Regions from separate parts of the Nocardia sp. IBHARD005 genome, predicted to be linked through region 1. Evidence: riboswitches for the same ligand, from Rfam matches in the RefSeq annotation. Region 1 holds a riboswitch; the other holds the start of a gene.
The links. A riboswitch is a leader RNA that binds a small molecule or an ion and turns the genes downstream of it on or off. The one in region 1 is predicted to bind thiamine pyrophosphate.
Positions count from the first base shown of each region.

Region 2: another riboswitch for thiamine pyrophosphate. It lies ahead of thiC (phosphomethylpyrimidine synthase ThiC); the one in region 1 lies ahead of ACTWPB_RS21025 (TenA family protein).

Region 1 covers NZ_CP199935.1:4,448,271-4,455,383, forward strand. Annotated here, with positions in the region: gene ACTWPB_RS21005 (MarR family winged helix-turn-helix transcriptional regulator) at 1-258, opposite strand, end outside; gene ACTWPB_RS21010 (ABC transporter ATP-binding protein) at 444-1,259, opposite strand; gene ACTWPB_RS21015 (ABC transporter permease) at 1,252-1,986, opposite strand; gene ACTWPB_RS21020 (ABC transporter substrate-binding protein) at 2,069-3,040, opposite strand; gene ACTWPB_RS21025 (TenA family protein) at 3,088-3,777, opposite strand; TPP riboswitch at 3,786-3,882, opposite strand; partial or broken gene ACTWPB_RS21030 (MmyB family transcriptional regulator) at 4,076-4,619, shown strand; gene ACTWPB_RS21035 (LppX_LprAFG lipoprotein) at 4,801-5,607, shown strand; gene ACTWPB_RS21040 (fatty acid desaturase) at 5,860-7,113, shown strand, end outside.
Region 2 covers NZ_CP199935.1:2,010,462-2,017,574, forward strand. Annotated here, with positions in the region: gene ACTWPB_RS09470 (thioesterase family protein) at 1-138, opposite strand, end outside; gene ACTWPB_RS09475 (hypothetical protein) at 514-708, opposite strand; gene thiC (phosphomethylpyrimidine synthase ThiC) at 944-2,587, opposite strand; TPP riboswitch at 2,580-2,704, opposite strand; gene ACTWPB_RS09485 (MMPL family transporter) at 2,779-5,037, opposite strand; gene fahA (fumarylacetoacetase) at 5,170-6,348, opposite strand; gene ACTWPB_RS09495 (homogentisate 1,2-dioxygenase) at 6,345-7,113, opposite strand, start outside.

The DNA.
Region 1 (7,113 bases):
TGGCCGGCGCTCGATCAGTTCCAGCTCGGCCAGCGCGTTGATGACCCGCGTCATCGATGGTGGCCGCACCCCTTCCTTGTTGGCGAGCGCACCCGGCGACATCGCGCCGTCCCGGATGAGGGTGGTCAGCGCCGAGCGCTGAACGAGGGAGATCTGCGAGTCGGTGTGGTGGTTGCGCAGAAGGCGGTCGAGTCTCACGGTGAGCAAGGAGAGAGCGCTGGCGATGGCAGCGGTATTCGAGTTCGGTGACACAATCATGAACTTTACGAACAAAACTGCCTGTTGTCCGGGTCGGGGCGGTGTGACCTTCCCCGAGCTGCTCGTGCGCGGAGCGGGATGGCTGAACTATGGACTGCTGCGTATGGCGCAGTCCGCGGACCGAATTCGCGCTCGTCGAGTCGGATGAGCCGGCGCGGGCGCGGCGGGCTGTGCGTTCGCGGAGTTCACCGTTGATCGCCATCGTGTGCGGATGCCCGGCGTGATTCCTCGTGCAGGATGGCGAGGAGTTCTTCTTCCAGCGCGACGAATTCGGGGGAGGTGATCGTGGACAGGTCACGGGGACGGGGCAGGTCGACGCGGAGTTCGCGGCGGACGGTGGCGGGGCGGGCCGACAGGACGATGACGCGGTCGGACAGGTAGACGGCTTCGCGGATGTCGTGGGTGATCATCAGAACCATCCAGCGATATCGCTGCCACACTTCTTGGAGCCAGGACTGCATGGTGGTGCGGGTCAGCGAGTCGAGGGCGCCGAAGGGTTCGTCGAGGAGCAGCAGTTCGCGGTCTTGGACGACGGTGCGCAGCAGTGCGGCTCGCTGGCGCATCCCCCCCGACAGTTGGGACGGTCGGGAGTTCTCGAAGCCGGACAGGCCGAAGGCCGGGAACAGCTCGCGAGCGCGGCGCCTGGCCTCCGTTTTCGGGACGCCCTGGACGCGCAGACCGAGGATGGTGTTGTCGAGGATGGTTCGCCAGGGGAACAGCAGATCCTTCTGTGGCATGTAGGCGCAGTGCGATGCGCTGCTCTCGCCGTCGGTCGCGAGAAACTCGACGCTGCCCGAATCGGGGGATTCGAGCCCGGCCAGCATGTTGAACACGGTGCTCTTGCCGCAGCCGCTGGGGCCGATGACCGTGACGAACTCTCCCGATCGGACCGTGAACGACACCCCGCTCAATACCGCGAGGTCGGGGCTGCGCCGACCGGGCTGAGGGAACGACTTGGTGAGATGGTCGACGACGATCCGGTCGCCTTCGGCGTCAGTCACGTCGGCTCCTGTGCTCCGCGCGCGCCCACGGCGCGACGAGGCGTTCGACGGCGAACGTCGTCAGGTAGAGCGCGATACTCAGCAGCGCTGTCACCACGACCGCGGCCAGCACCAGATCAGTACGGAACGAATTCTTCTGCAGACTCATGTAGATGCCGAGACCGACACTGGCGCCGACGTATTCGGCGAACACCGCACCGACGACCGCGTAGGTGATCCCGATCCGCAACGCGGTGAAGAACCGCGGCACCGCCGACGGCAGCCGCACATACCGGAACACCTGCACACGGGAAGCGCCCATGCTGCGCAGCAGCGCGCCCGCGTCGCGGTCGGCCGCGCCGAACCCTTCGATCAGGCCGATGGCCATCGGGAAGAAGGTGACCAGTGCGACCACCAGGATCTTCGGAAGCAGACCGAACCCGAACCAGATGATCATCAGCGGCGCGATCGCGACGATCGGCACGGTCTGTGACGCTACGAACAGCGGCACCAACGCGCGCCGCAGCCACGGCGAGAAGTCGACGATCACCGCCAGCACCCAGGCCGAGCTCAGCGAGACCGCGAAGCCGATCAGCGTGACCTGCAAGGTGGCGGCCAGGTGGGTGCCGATCTCGTCGCGATGCGCCCAGCCCTGCTCGACCACGCGCAGCGGTGACGGCAGCACCTGCGGACGCACACCACTGGTGGTGACATAGATCTGCCACCCGGCCACGAGTATCGCCACCATGACGATCGACGGCACCGCCCACCGGATTCCCGCCCAGCGGCCGATCCGGTCGTCGGGCAGGACCGACGCGTCTACGGACCCGTCACGGGTTGGCAAGGTAGTCATCGGTGAAATACGTCGACCAGTCGGGTTCGGTGGTCAGTGGTTTACCGTCGGGCCCGTTGAGCAGGCCACTGCGGTACAGGAACCGGGAATTGGCCGACCACTGCTCCACCGTCTGGGTCCCGACTCGGCCGTCCGGGTCTTTCATGAACTGTTCGGCCAGCATTCGCTGACTGTCGAAGACCAGCTTCTCGTCGTTGAACGCGCCCGGGTTGGCGTCGATGAGGTCCTGGGCTGCCGCGTCCGGGTTGTCCGCGGCGAATTGGTAGCCGCGCTGCAAGGCTTGGACGAACTTCTTCGCGCGATCCGGGTTCTCGGCGAGCCAGCCTTCGTTGGCGTCGATCACGATGGCGTAGGAGTCCGGGAATCCGAAATCGGTGTAGCGGAAGTATTTCATCGGGGTGCCGTGGTGTTCGGCCTCGATGCCCTCCCATGCCAGATACGAGACGGTGAAGTCCGCCTTTCCGGAGTAGACGGCTTCGTAAGCCGACGATCCCAGCATGACGGAGGTGAAATCGCCGGTGCCGCCGTCGTTGCGGATAACCTGCGCGAGCGACTCCCGCTCACCCGGGTCACCGAACCCGGCGTAGGTCTTGCCGTCCAGATTCTTCGGGCTCACGAGGTCGGTACGGTCAGCGCGGACGCCGATCCCGGTCGCCCAATGTTGCAGGGGCGCGAGAACCGACTGGATCCGCGCACCCGATGCGCGGGCGAACGTCGACGAATTGTGGGTACTGATCCCGAATTCCGCGTTCCCGGCATCGACCACCGTGTCGACCGAGGTGTTGTTGTACGGCAGTACCTGCACATCCAGACCGGCGTCGGCGAAGTAGCCGCGCTGCAACGCGACATACAATCCGGAGTGGTTGGTATTCGGTGTCCAGTCCAGCGCGAAGCGGATGGTCTGATCGGAGCCGCCGCCCGAACCACACGCGGTGAGCACCGACAGCATCGTGACGGTGGTCGCGACAACCGCGAGCGCGCGGCGTATGTGCCCGTTCACGCGGCAGGCCAGGGCTGCGGGTGCAGGGCGGTGTCCCAGAACAGCAACTCGTAGCGCACCGCGAGGGTGAACGCCTTCTCCATCGCTTCGCGTTCCCGGTCGCCTGCCGATTCGGCGGCCGCGTCGACCAGTGATCGAGCCGTCGACGCGGCGTTCTGGAAGTCCTCGGCACCGTAGGTGGTCACCCACTGGGCGTACGGGTGGGCGGGGTCGGCGGCGATCACCTTCGCGGCACTCGCGGCCAGGTCGCGGCCCACTTCGGCGTAGATCCAGAAACAGGGCAGCGCGGCGGCGGCGGCGACGGCGTAGGACTCGGTCGCGGCGGCGGCGATCAAATAGGAAACATAGGCCAGACAGGTCGGCGAATGCTCCGGTTCACCCTGTCGTGGCGGCAGCGCCCCTCCGGTGAGCAGCTGTTCGTGCATGGCCGATTCGACGGCGGCCGCATTCGCCGACGAGGTCGCCCAGAAGGCCGCGGTCTGCGGGTCCGGGGACTTGGCGGCGAGTATCGCCAGCGCCTTCGAGTATCCGGTGAGGTACAGCGAATCCTGTTCGATGTAGGTGCCGAACACGTCGAGCGGTAAGGTGCCCTCGCCGAGCAGGCGCAGGAATTCCAGATCGTCGATCGCGGCCCGCAGGGCTTTCGTCCGGTCCCAGAGGTGGTCGGTGAATCGATGGGTATTCATGGGGTGGGCGCGCAACACCGTGACATCCCTTCGTCAGCATTACCTGAACAGGTTCAGCGGGTCTGTTCTCAGCCTCGCGGTTGCGAGACACCCCGTGTCAGAACTCGACCGACCCTAGCAGCGGCCACCGACACGCGGGGAAAGGCCCGAGAGCGCCGGGTCGTAGTCGTCGGGCCACCGTTCGCGGGCCCGTGTCAGCCGGGTGTAGCGGCCGCCGTGTCCAGGTCCGGCGGACCGCGGTGCCGCGACGAGTTGATCGACTCCCATAGAGTACGGGTATCAGCAGCCGGGCCTGCCGATGATCTTGGACCAGCTCTCGCCGCTGCCCGCCGTGCTGCTCGATTCCAAGTACAGCGTCCTGGCGCACAACGACGCCTATCGCGCACTGTTTTCCCAGCCTCACCGACGATGGCAGCAATGTCCTGCGAACGGTGTTCCTGACGCCCGAGTGCTGTAACCCCTATCAGCACAACATCGTTGACAAGCGCCGGATGGTCGCCTACCTGCGTGGCGCCTACGTCCGGCACCTCGATGACCCGACGTGGCAGGCGCTCGTCAACGAATTGTGTGGGGCCAGTGCCGAATTCGCCGGAATGTGGGCGCGCAACGATGTCGCGGTGCCGGTGAACCTGATCAAGGTGATCCAGCACCCCGCGGTCGGCGAGCTCGCGATGCATCTCACGATGATGGCGTTGCCCGCCACCGACGGCGAGTGGATCCAGATCTTCACTCCGGTCGACGCGGCGGAGGCAGCGAAACTGTCCGTGCTATGGGCGATGTCGGACCAAGCGCGGTTGCGCCCGGTCGATGAGCACCGGCGGCGGTTCCACGCAGTCGTCTGACCTGGGGTAATTGTGTATGTCGGCGGGTGTCAGATATCCGAAATCGTCAGTGCGTGCAGAGAACTCGCGAATCGAACTCCTCGGGTACTATCGCCGACGGGGGAGCGCGCGAGATGAACGATGGTCTTCGGCTGCCTCATACCGATATACGACCATCTCCAGGGGATGACACTTGATCGACATGACACCGAACCCCACCTCGCGTCGGCGCTTCGCGCGACGTTCCGGCATCACTTCGGTCGTCGCGGCGGCGGCGGTCTGCGCTGCTCTCGTATCCGGCTGCACGAAAGACGATTCGGCCACCACGGCGGGCCCGGCGCCCACCGGCCAGCTGCCCGAGGGCGCACAGATCGTGAAGGAGTCGGCGAAGACCACGCAGACCCTGCGCAACGTGCACCTGAAGATCAACGTCAAGAACCTGCCCGACCTGCCGGTGGAAACCGTCTCCGCCGATGTCACCAACGAGACCCAGGGCTCCGGCGCCGCGATGGGTGAGGCGAAGGTCAAGCTCACCCCGGAGGCCTCCTTCACCGAGGCGAAATTCCTGGTGGTGGACAAGGTCCTGTACACCCAGGCCGGCGGCCGCTACGTGCCCGCGGGTCCGGCCGAGAAGGTTTACGATCCGGGTGTCATCCTGGACAAGGACAAGGGCATCGCGAATGTGATCGCCAATATCCAGAACGCGAAGACCGAGGGCCGTGAGGTGATCGACGGCATCAACACCGTCAAGGTCTCCGGCGCCATCGACGCCGCCGTGATCGACCCGATCGTGCCGCGCATCGGCCAGAACGCGGGCACCATGCCGATCACCGTGTGGATCCAGGACACCGCCCCGCCCGCCTCCGATTCCACCAAGCCTTCGGACGCGCCCTCCACCGGCGACGGCCCGAATCTTGTTCGCGCCGTGGTGAAGAAGGATCAGGGCGAGGTCACTGTCGGCCTGTCGAACTGGGCCGAGCCGGTCAACATCATCAAGCCCGCCGGCTGAAATTCGCCGGAACTACCGGATCAAACCACACCGGTCCGGGGTCAGCGGAACCTGGCACACAGTGCCTTCCGCCGCCCCGGGCCGGTGTGTCGTCTGGGTGTCGCCCGCGGTAAACGAATCATGAACGCACGAGTGCACATCCAATAAGAGAATGTTCAGCGAGATGCAAGGCGCCACAAGGACTATACGTGTCGGGACGCTGGTCGGCAGGCAACACGCATCGGATGCCGATCGGACACGGAGGAAGAACTAATGACGATCGATGATCGACCTGATGAAGCGGAGCGCGAGCTCCCGCCACCGCCCGGTCCGAGGGGCCGGCCTCCCGTCAACAACGTATGGGTTTATAACGGCAGAGCCTACGACCTGAGTGACTGGATCTCCAAGCATCCAGGCGGTGAATTCTTCATCGGCCGCACGAAGAATCGCGATATCACCTCGATCATCGGTTCCTACCACCGTAATCCGGAAAAAATCGCGCGAATGATCGAGCGTTACAGTCTCGGTCGCGATGCCACGCCCGAGGACATCCATCCGAAGAACAACGCCCCCGACTTCCTCTTCAAAGACGGCTTCAACAGCTGGGACGACACCCCGAAGTACAAGTTCGACAACAAGTCCGATCTGCTGCACCAGGTGAAGGCCCGGCTCGAGGAACCCGAGCTGGCAGCGCGACTGAAGCGGATGGATCGCGCGTTCAACATCGTCGTCGGTGTGCTGATCTTCGCCTACATCGTCGTGCAGGCGCTGCGTCTCTACGACACGAGCTGGATGCCGTTGCCCGCCTTCGTGATCGCGATGGTGCTGCTGCGCAGCTCGCTGGCCGGCTTCGGCCACTACGCGATCCACCGCGCGCAGAAGGGCTTGAACAAATACGCGGTCAACGCCTTCGACATGAACTATGTCGCACTGTCTTTCGTCACCGCCGACGGCCACGCGCTGCTGCACCACCCGCACACCCAGAGTGAAGTCGACATCAAGAAGAACGTCTTCACGATGATGATGCAGATCCCGCGCCTGTACCGAGTGCCGGTGCACACCGTGCACAAGTTCGGACATCTGTTGACGGGCATGATCATTCGGCTCCTCGATGTCTGCAGGCTCACCCGCAAGGTGGGCATCAAGGACATGTACGGCAGCTGGCGTGGCGCGCTGCCGCACTTCATCGGCTCGTTCGGGATGCGATTCCTGCTGGTGGCCGAGTTCGTGGCCTTCGCCTTCGCGGGCGACCTGCTCGCCTGGGGCCTGCAATTCGTGATCACGCTGTGGATCAGCACCTTCATGGTGGTGGCCAGCCACGACTTCGAGATCCCGACCGAGGAACTGCACACCGAGACCGAGGACTGGGCGGTGAACCAGCTCGAGCAGGCCTACGACCTGACCGTGGTCGGCAACAAGTACGTCGACTGCTTCCTCTCGGCCGGCTTGAGTTCGCACCGGGCCCATCACGTACTTCCGTTCCAGCGCAGCGGGTTCGCCAATATCGCCTCGGAGAACGTGGTGCGT
Region 2 (7,113 bases), 2.4 Mb from region 1:
TCGCTCGATCACATGCCCGAGCAGCGCCGATGGCGGTCCGGCGTGTTGGGCGTCCGGCGACCAAGGGCCCCTGGTCAGCTCGGTCGAGAGATACCGGTTCGGGTCCGCGGGGTCCTGGAGATAGAAAGCATCGGCCACCTAGCCGACGTTACCCCGCGCCACGATCCTGGTCTGTTGCGGTGATGCGCGCGGCCCGGAGGCTCCACCGATCGCCACCATGACCGCCGCATCGGTCAGGGTGCTGCGGTGGGCGACGTCGGCCCGAAATCGCCACCATGACCGCCGCATCGGTCAGGGTGCTGCGGTGGGCGACGTCGGCCCGAAATCGCCACCATGACCGCCGCATAGGTCAGGTTGCCGCGGTGGGCGACGTCGGCCCGAAATCGCCACCATGACCGCCGCATCGGTCAGGGTGCTGCGGTGGGCGACGTCGGCCCCCCAATTCGATTGCGGAGCTGCTGTTCGCGCGACGTAAGCGTGACCCGCCAGCCGGGTCGCGCCCGTCTGGTCGGCCTAGGCGCTGCCCGTGTAGAGGGCTGTGAACAGGTCGAACAGTGGGCGCCAGACACACGGGCTGGTGTCGGAGGGGCAGCCGATGGACGAAGACCCGGAGTCGGCGACCGGGAGCGGCGCGGCCTGGGCGGTGCCGAGGGGGGCGGCGAGGGACAGGGCGGCGGCCGCGAGGGCTCCGGCGACGATGCGCTTCATTGATTCACTCCAGTACTCGGCGTGCCGGCGGTCGGCACGACCGTCAGCGTGACCGATCGGCGCAGCGAGCGAAAGCCCCGAAATCCAGGGTTGCGTCCAGAAAGGTGCGGGTGCTGATCGGACCCGGCATCCTGGGCTTGCTGCCGGTATCGCATTCGCGGCACCATGCGCGTGCGCACAGTACGACGCCCGCCCGATCACGGAGATCGGACGGGCGTCGACGGTGGTGCAGCAGTCAGGAGACGACCGGGAGGTACACCTTGCCGCCCTGGTCGGCGAACTCGGCGGACTTCTCGGCCATGCCCGCCTCGATGGCGGCCACATCGGTGAGACCCTGCTTCTCCGCGTACTCGCGCACATCGGCCGAGATGCGCATCGAGCAGAACTTCGGACCGCACATCGAGCAGAAGTGGGCGGTCTTGGCAGGCTCGGCCGGCAGCGTTTCGTCGTGGTACTCGCGGGCCGTATCAGGGTCGAGCGAGAGCGCGAACTGGTCGTGCCAGCGGAATTCGAAACGGGCCTTGGACAGTTCGTTGTCGCGGTCCTGGGCGTGCGGGTGACCCTTGGCGAGGTCGGCGGCGTGGGCGGCGATCTTGTAGGTGATCACGCCGACCTTGACGTCGTCGCGGTTGGGCAGGCCGAGATGTTCCTTCGGCGTGACGTAGCAGAGCATCGCGGTGCCTGCCTGGGCGATGATCGCAGCGCCGATTGCCGAGGTGATGTGGTCGTAGGCGGGCGCGATATCGGTGGCCAGCGGGCCGAGGGTGTAGAACGGCGCCTCTTCGCAGAGCTCTTCCTCGAGGCGAACGTTCTCGACGATCTTGTGCATCGGCACGTGGCCGGGGCCCTCGATCATCACCTGCACGCCATAGGATTTCGCGATCGTGGTGAGCTCGCCGAGGGTGCGCAGCTCGGCGAACTGGGCCTCGTCGTTGGCGTCGGCGATGGAGCCGGGGCGCAGGCCGTCACCGAGGGAGAAGGTCACGTCGTACTTCGCCAGGATCTCGCACAGCTCACGGAAGTGCGTGTACAGGAACGATTCCTGGTGATGGGCCAAACACCAAGCGGCCATGATGGATCCACCGCGCGAGACGATGCCGGTGACGCGCTTGGCCGTCAGCGGGATGTAGCGCAACAGCACGCCCGCGTGCACGGTCATGTAGTCGACACCCTGCTCGCACTGCTCGATCACGGTGTCGCGGTACATCTCCCAGGTGAGCTTGGTGGGATCACCGTTCACCTTCTCCAGCGCCTGGTAGATCGGGACGGTGCCGATCGGGACCGGGGAGTTGCGCAGGATCCACTCGCGGGTTTCGTGAATGTTCTTGCCGGTGGACAGGTCCATGATGGTGTCGGCGCCCCAGCGCGCGGCCCACACCATCTTCTCGACCTCTTCGGCGATCGACGACGACACCGCCGAGTTGCCGATATTGGCATTGATCTTGACCAGGAACTTCTTGCCGATGATGGTCGGCTCCAGCTCCGGGTGGTTGTGGTTGGCCGGGATCACCGCGCGACCGAGCGCGACCTCGTCACGCACCAGTTCGGGTGAGACACCCTCGCGGGCGGCGATGAACCGCATCTCGGGGGTGATGATGCCCTGGCGAGCCCAGGCGAGCTGGGTCGGCGGGCCGTCGACGGTGGGGGAGTCCCATTCGTCGCGCAGTTTCGGCAGGCCTGCTTCGAGGTCGATCACCGCGGTGTCGTCGGTGTACGGACCGGAGGTGTCGAAGACATCGAAGTGGTCGCCGTTGGTGAGGTTGATGCGGCGAACCGGGATGCGCAGGCCGTCTACCTCCTGGTAGTGCTTGACGCTGCCCTGGATCGGACCGGTGGTGACGGTGTCGATCGTCCCGTCAGAAGACGTGCTCGAGCCCATGATTCTTCCTCCCTACGCCGGCATTACCCGGTCAGGTTCATACGGTCGACGGCCCTGACGCCCGAGTGGGCTAGCCGTCCTCTCAGCCCGCTGGTGCGAGCCCCCGTTGGTGTGAATTGCCCCGCCGACGATACCCGCCGTGAATCGCGACCCGCCCGGGGATAGACCGGACCGATCGCGCGCGCGGGTCGCTACACCGACGCCGAGTCGAGCCGCTTCGATGCGTCGTGCGCGGCGTCCTCGGCCTCATCGAGCCCGAACTTGTTGTGCAGCACGACGAGGGGCTTGGGCGACCACCAGTTCCAGGTGCCCATCATCCGCATGAGCGCGGGGGCGAGCAGGCCGCGGATGACCGTCGCGTCGCTGATCACCGCGAGCGCGCAGCCGAGGCCGAACAGTTTCATCATCGACACACCCGAGGTGGCGACGCCGAGGAACACGATGCTCATCAGCAACGCGGCGGCGGTGAAAATGCGCCCGGTGCGGGCCACGCCCATCGCGACGGCCTCGGTATTGCCCTCGGTGGTCTTCGGCCCGGCCAGCCATTCCTCGCGAATCCGCGACAGCAGGAAGACCTCGTAGTCCATGGACGCGCCGAAGGCCAGGCTGAACATGAGGATGGGCATGGCCAGGTTGAGGGTGCCGGTGGCGGTGAAGCCGAGCAGGCCCGACAGGTGGCCTTCCTGGAAGATCCACACCATCGCGCCGAACGTCGCCGCCAGCGACAAGATGTTGAGGATCAGCGCCTTGATCGGCAACACCACGCTGCCGGTGAACAGGAACAGCAGCACCAGGGTGGTGATCGCGATCAGCGCGCCTGCCAGCGGCAGTTTGCCGGTGATCGCGGTGACCGAGTCCTGGTTCAGCGCCCCCGGGCCGGTGATCAGGGCCTTCGACGGTGCGGCGACGGTGCGCAGGGTGTCGAGTTGGTCGCCGCCCGCGGTGGAGTAGGGGTCGAGTGCGGTCGCGACCGACAGATAGGCGCCGTGCTGCGGGTCCGTCATCTCGGGCACGCCCGCGGCCACCCGCATCCCGTTGCGATACACCGCCGCGCTGCTGAGGACGGCCGGTACGTCGGGCACCTTGGACAGCTCGCGGGCGTAGGTGTCGATTTCCGCCGCGCTGCCACGGAATTCGGGCAGCACGATGGTCGCGCTGGAGGCGAGGTCGGCGTTGAATTCGGTGCGCAGGATGTCGCCCACTTCGCGACTGGCAACATCGGCCGGCAGCGCCCGGTCGTCGGGATAGCCGAACTGGACACCGAGGAACGGCGCGCCGAGCAGTAGGAGGAACGCGGTGGTGGCCAGCGCGATCGACATCGGCCGCTTCATCACGGCGATGACAAGGCGATACCAAGCCGTCTGACGCGGTTCCTTTTCCGTCCTGGGAGCCAGCCGGAACAGCCGGCGCATCGGTGCGCGCAGGTCGCCGGCATCGATGCGATGACCGACCAGGATGAGCAGGGCGGGCAGCACGATCACCGCGGCGGCCGCGGCGGCGGCGACCACGGCGATGCCCGCATAGGCGAAGGACCGGAAGAAGTACTGCGGGAACACCAGCAGTGCCGACAGCGAGAGCGCGACGACCAGTGCCGAGTACACGACCGTGCGACCAGCGGTGCGGATCGCGCGGATCACCGCCGCTGCCGGGGTAGCGCCCGCGGTCAATTCCTCGCGATACCGGCTGACGATGAACAGGCTGTAATCGATCGCCAACGCCAGTCCGAGTGCCGTGGTCATGTTCAGCGCGAAGATCGACACGTCGGTGAGAGCGGTCAGCACTCGCAGAATGCCCAGTGACGCCGCGATGGCGAACAGCCCGATCGCCACCGGCAGCGCGGCGGCCATGAGGCTGCCGAACACCAGCGCCAGCAGCAGACCGGTGATCGGGATCGCGATCGCCTCGGCGATGATCAGATCCTTGCTGATCTGGGTGTTGATGTCGCTGAAGGTCGCGGCGAGCCCACCGGCCTTGATCGTGACCGGACCGCTCTCGACCTGCAGTTCTTCGCTCAGCTTCGCCGCCCGAACGGGCAGTTCGGCGTCGTCGCCCTCGATATTGACCAGGATCAGCGCGTGCTTGCGGTCCTTGCTGAGCATTGCCTGTTTGAGATCGGGGCGCGCGGTCCAATACGACTGCACCTCGCCGCTCACCTCAGGATGTGACCTCAGCACGGCGAGCACGTGATCGGCGGCATCGCGGGCGGCGGTGGAGTTCGGCACGTCCTCGGCGGAGACAGTCAGGACGTAGTTGGGCTCGCTACCGGGGAAGTGGTCGCTCAGGTATTGGCTGGCCTGCACCGAATCGAGATCCTCGGTGACGAATCCGCCCGATTTCATGTGCGAGTGCGCGGTGGCGCCGATCACGCCACACAAGATCATCAGCAGCAGTGCGACCGCGACCACCAACCGTGGCCGGGCAACAGCGGTGCGGGCGATTCTCGTCAACATCGTCGGGCGACCTCTGTTCGGAAACGTTTCGAACTGTCACCGTATCCCGCGACCGAATCCGACCGATACCGCCTCGGGGTGGAGGAAGGTCGAGTACCATCTCCGCCCCTGGGTGGACGCCGCGGCGCACCGCTAGGGATAGGGGGCGCAGATTCGGCCACCGACCTCGCCGAGGCCGATCTGCCTTCCCTCGGTGCCCGGCGCGGTGGCGGTGATCCTCACTTCGTCGCCGTCGGCAAGGAAGGTGCGTTCCTGACCGCTCACGGTGATGGATTGTGTTCCGCCCCAGGATAATTCGATGAAGGAGCCGCGTTGCGACGGCTCCGGGCCGGAAATCGTGCCGGAGGCGTAGAGGTCACCGGGTCGGATCGAGGCGCCGTTGGCGGTGAGGTGGGCCAGCATCTGGGCGGGTGACCAGTACATGCGCGAGTAGGGCGGGTGCGCGACGACTTCGCCGTTCCAGGCGACCGTGAGGTCGATGTCGAGGCCGTAGTTGCCGGCGCCGCGCAGGTAGGGCAGCGGCTCGGGATCCTGTGCCGGCAGTGGCACCCGTGCCTGTGTCAGCGCGGAAAGGGGTGTGATCCAGGCCGACATCGACGTGGTGAACGACTTGCCGAGGAACGGGCCGAGCGGCTGATACTCCCAGGCCTGGATATCGCGCGCCGACCAGTCGTTGACCAGGGCGACGCCGAAGACGTGCTCGGTGAACTCGTCGACGGTGACCGGTGCCCCGAGAGTGGAGCCGGTACCGACGACGAAGCCCAATTCCGCCTCGATATCCAGCCGCTGCGATGGTCCGAAATCGGTTGTGCCGGAAGCTGTTCGGCGCTGACCCTGCGGCCTGATGACCGCCGTATCCGAGACGACGACGGTCCCCGCCCTGCCGTGATACCCCACCGGCAGGTGACGCCAATTCGGTAGCAGCGGTTCGCTATCCGGGCGGAAGAGTCTGCCGAGGTTGGTGGCGTGGTCGATGCTGGCGTAGAAGTCGACGTAATCGCCGATCCGCACCGGCAGCGCCATCCGCACCGAGGACACCGGGTGCACGGCATCGACGGGCAGCGCGGTGCCTGCGAGTTCGCGCAGCCTGTCGCGGACTTCGCGCCAGCGGCTGTGGCCCTGTGCGAGAAAGGCATTCAGATCGGGACGGGCGAACACCGAATCGTCGAGCAGCGCCGCCAGATCGAGCACCGAATCGCCCAATCGGGCACCGACCCGGAAGTCGCCGCCCGCCGGTGCGAAAACGCCGTAGGGCATGTTCTCCGCGCCGAACAGGGAATCGCCGGGGACCTCCACGCGCAGCACGCTCATCGCAGCCCCGGCCCGCGACCCGACCACGTCCACGCATAAGCCGGATCTTCGCAGGCCAGCGCGCCCTCGCCGAGTTGCAGCGGCCGGAACGTATCCACCATCACCGCCATTTCGTCGAAGAACTCCGCCCCGATACTGCGTTCGTAGGCACCGGGTTGCGGGCCGTGCGCATAACCACCCGGATGCACCGACACCGAACCCTGGGCGATGCCGGAACCCTTGCGCGCCTCATAGTTTCCGCCGCAATAGAACATGATCTCGTCGGAATCCACGTTGGAGTGGTAGTACGGCACCGGAATCGACAGCGGGTGATAGTCGACTTTGCGTGGCACGAAATTGCAGATGACGAAATTGGTGGCCTCGAAGGCCTGATGCACCGGCGGCGGCTGATGTACGCGGCCGGTCAGCGGTTCGAAATCGGCGATATCGAAGGTGTACGGGTACAGGCAGCCATCCCAGCCGACGACATCGAACGGATGCCTCGCGTACGTCATCCTGGTGCCGATCACCTCGTTGCCCGCCCGATGTTTGACCAGTACCTCCACGTCGGTGTCCTCGACGAGCAGCAATTCGAGTGGTCCGTGCAGATCCCGCTCGCAGTACGGCGAATTCTCCAGCAGCTGACCGAATTTCGAGAGATAGCGCTTGGGTGGGGTGATGTGGCTCGACGCCTCGATCACATACGCGCGCACCGGTTCCTCGCCCATCGGCAGCCAGCGGTGCGTTGTCGCCCGCGGCATCAGCACCTGGTCGCCCTGGCGAACC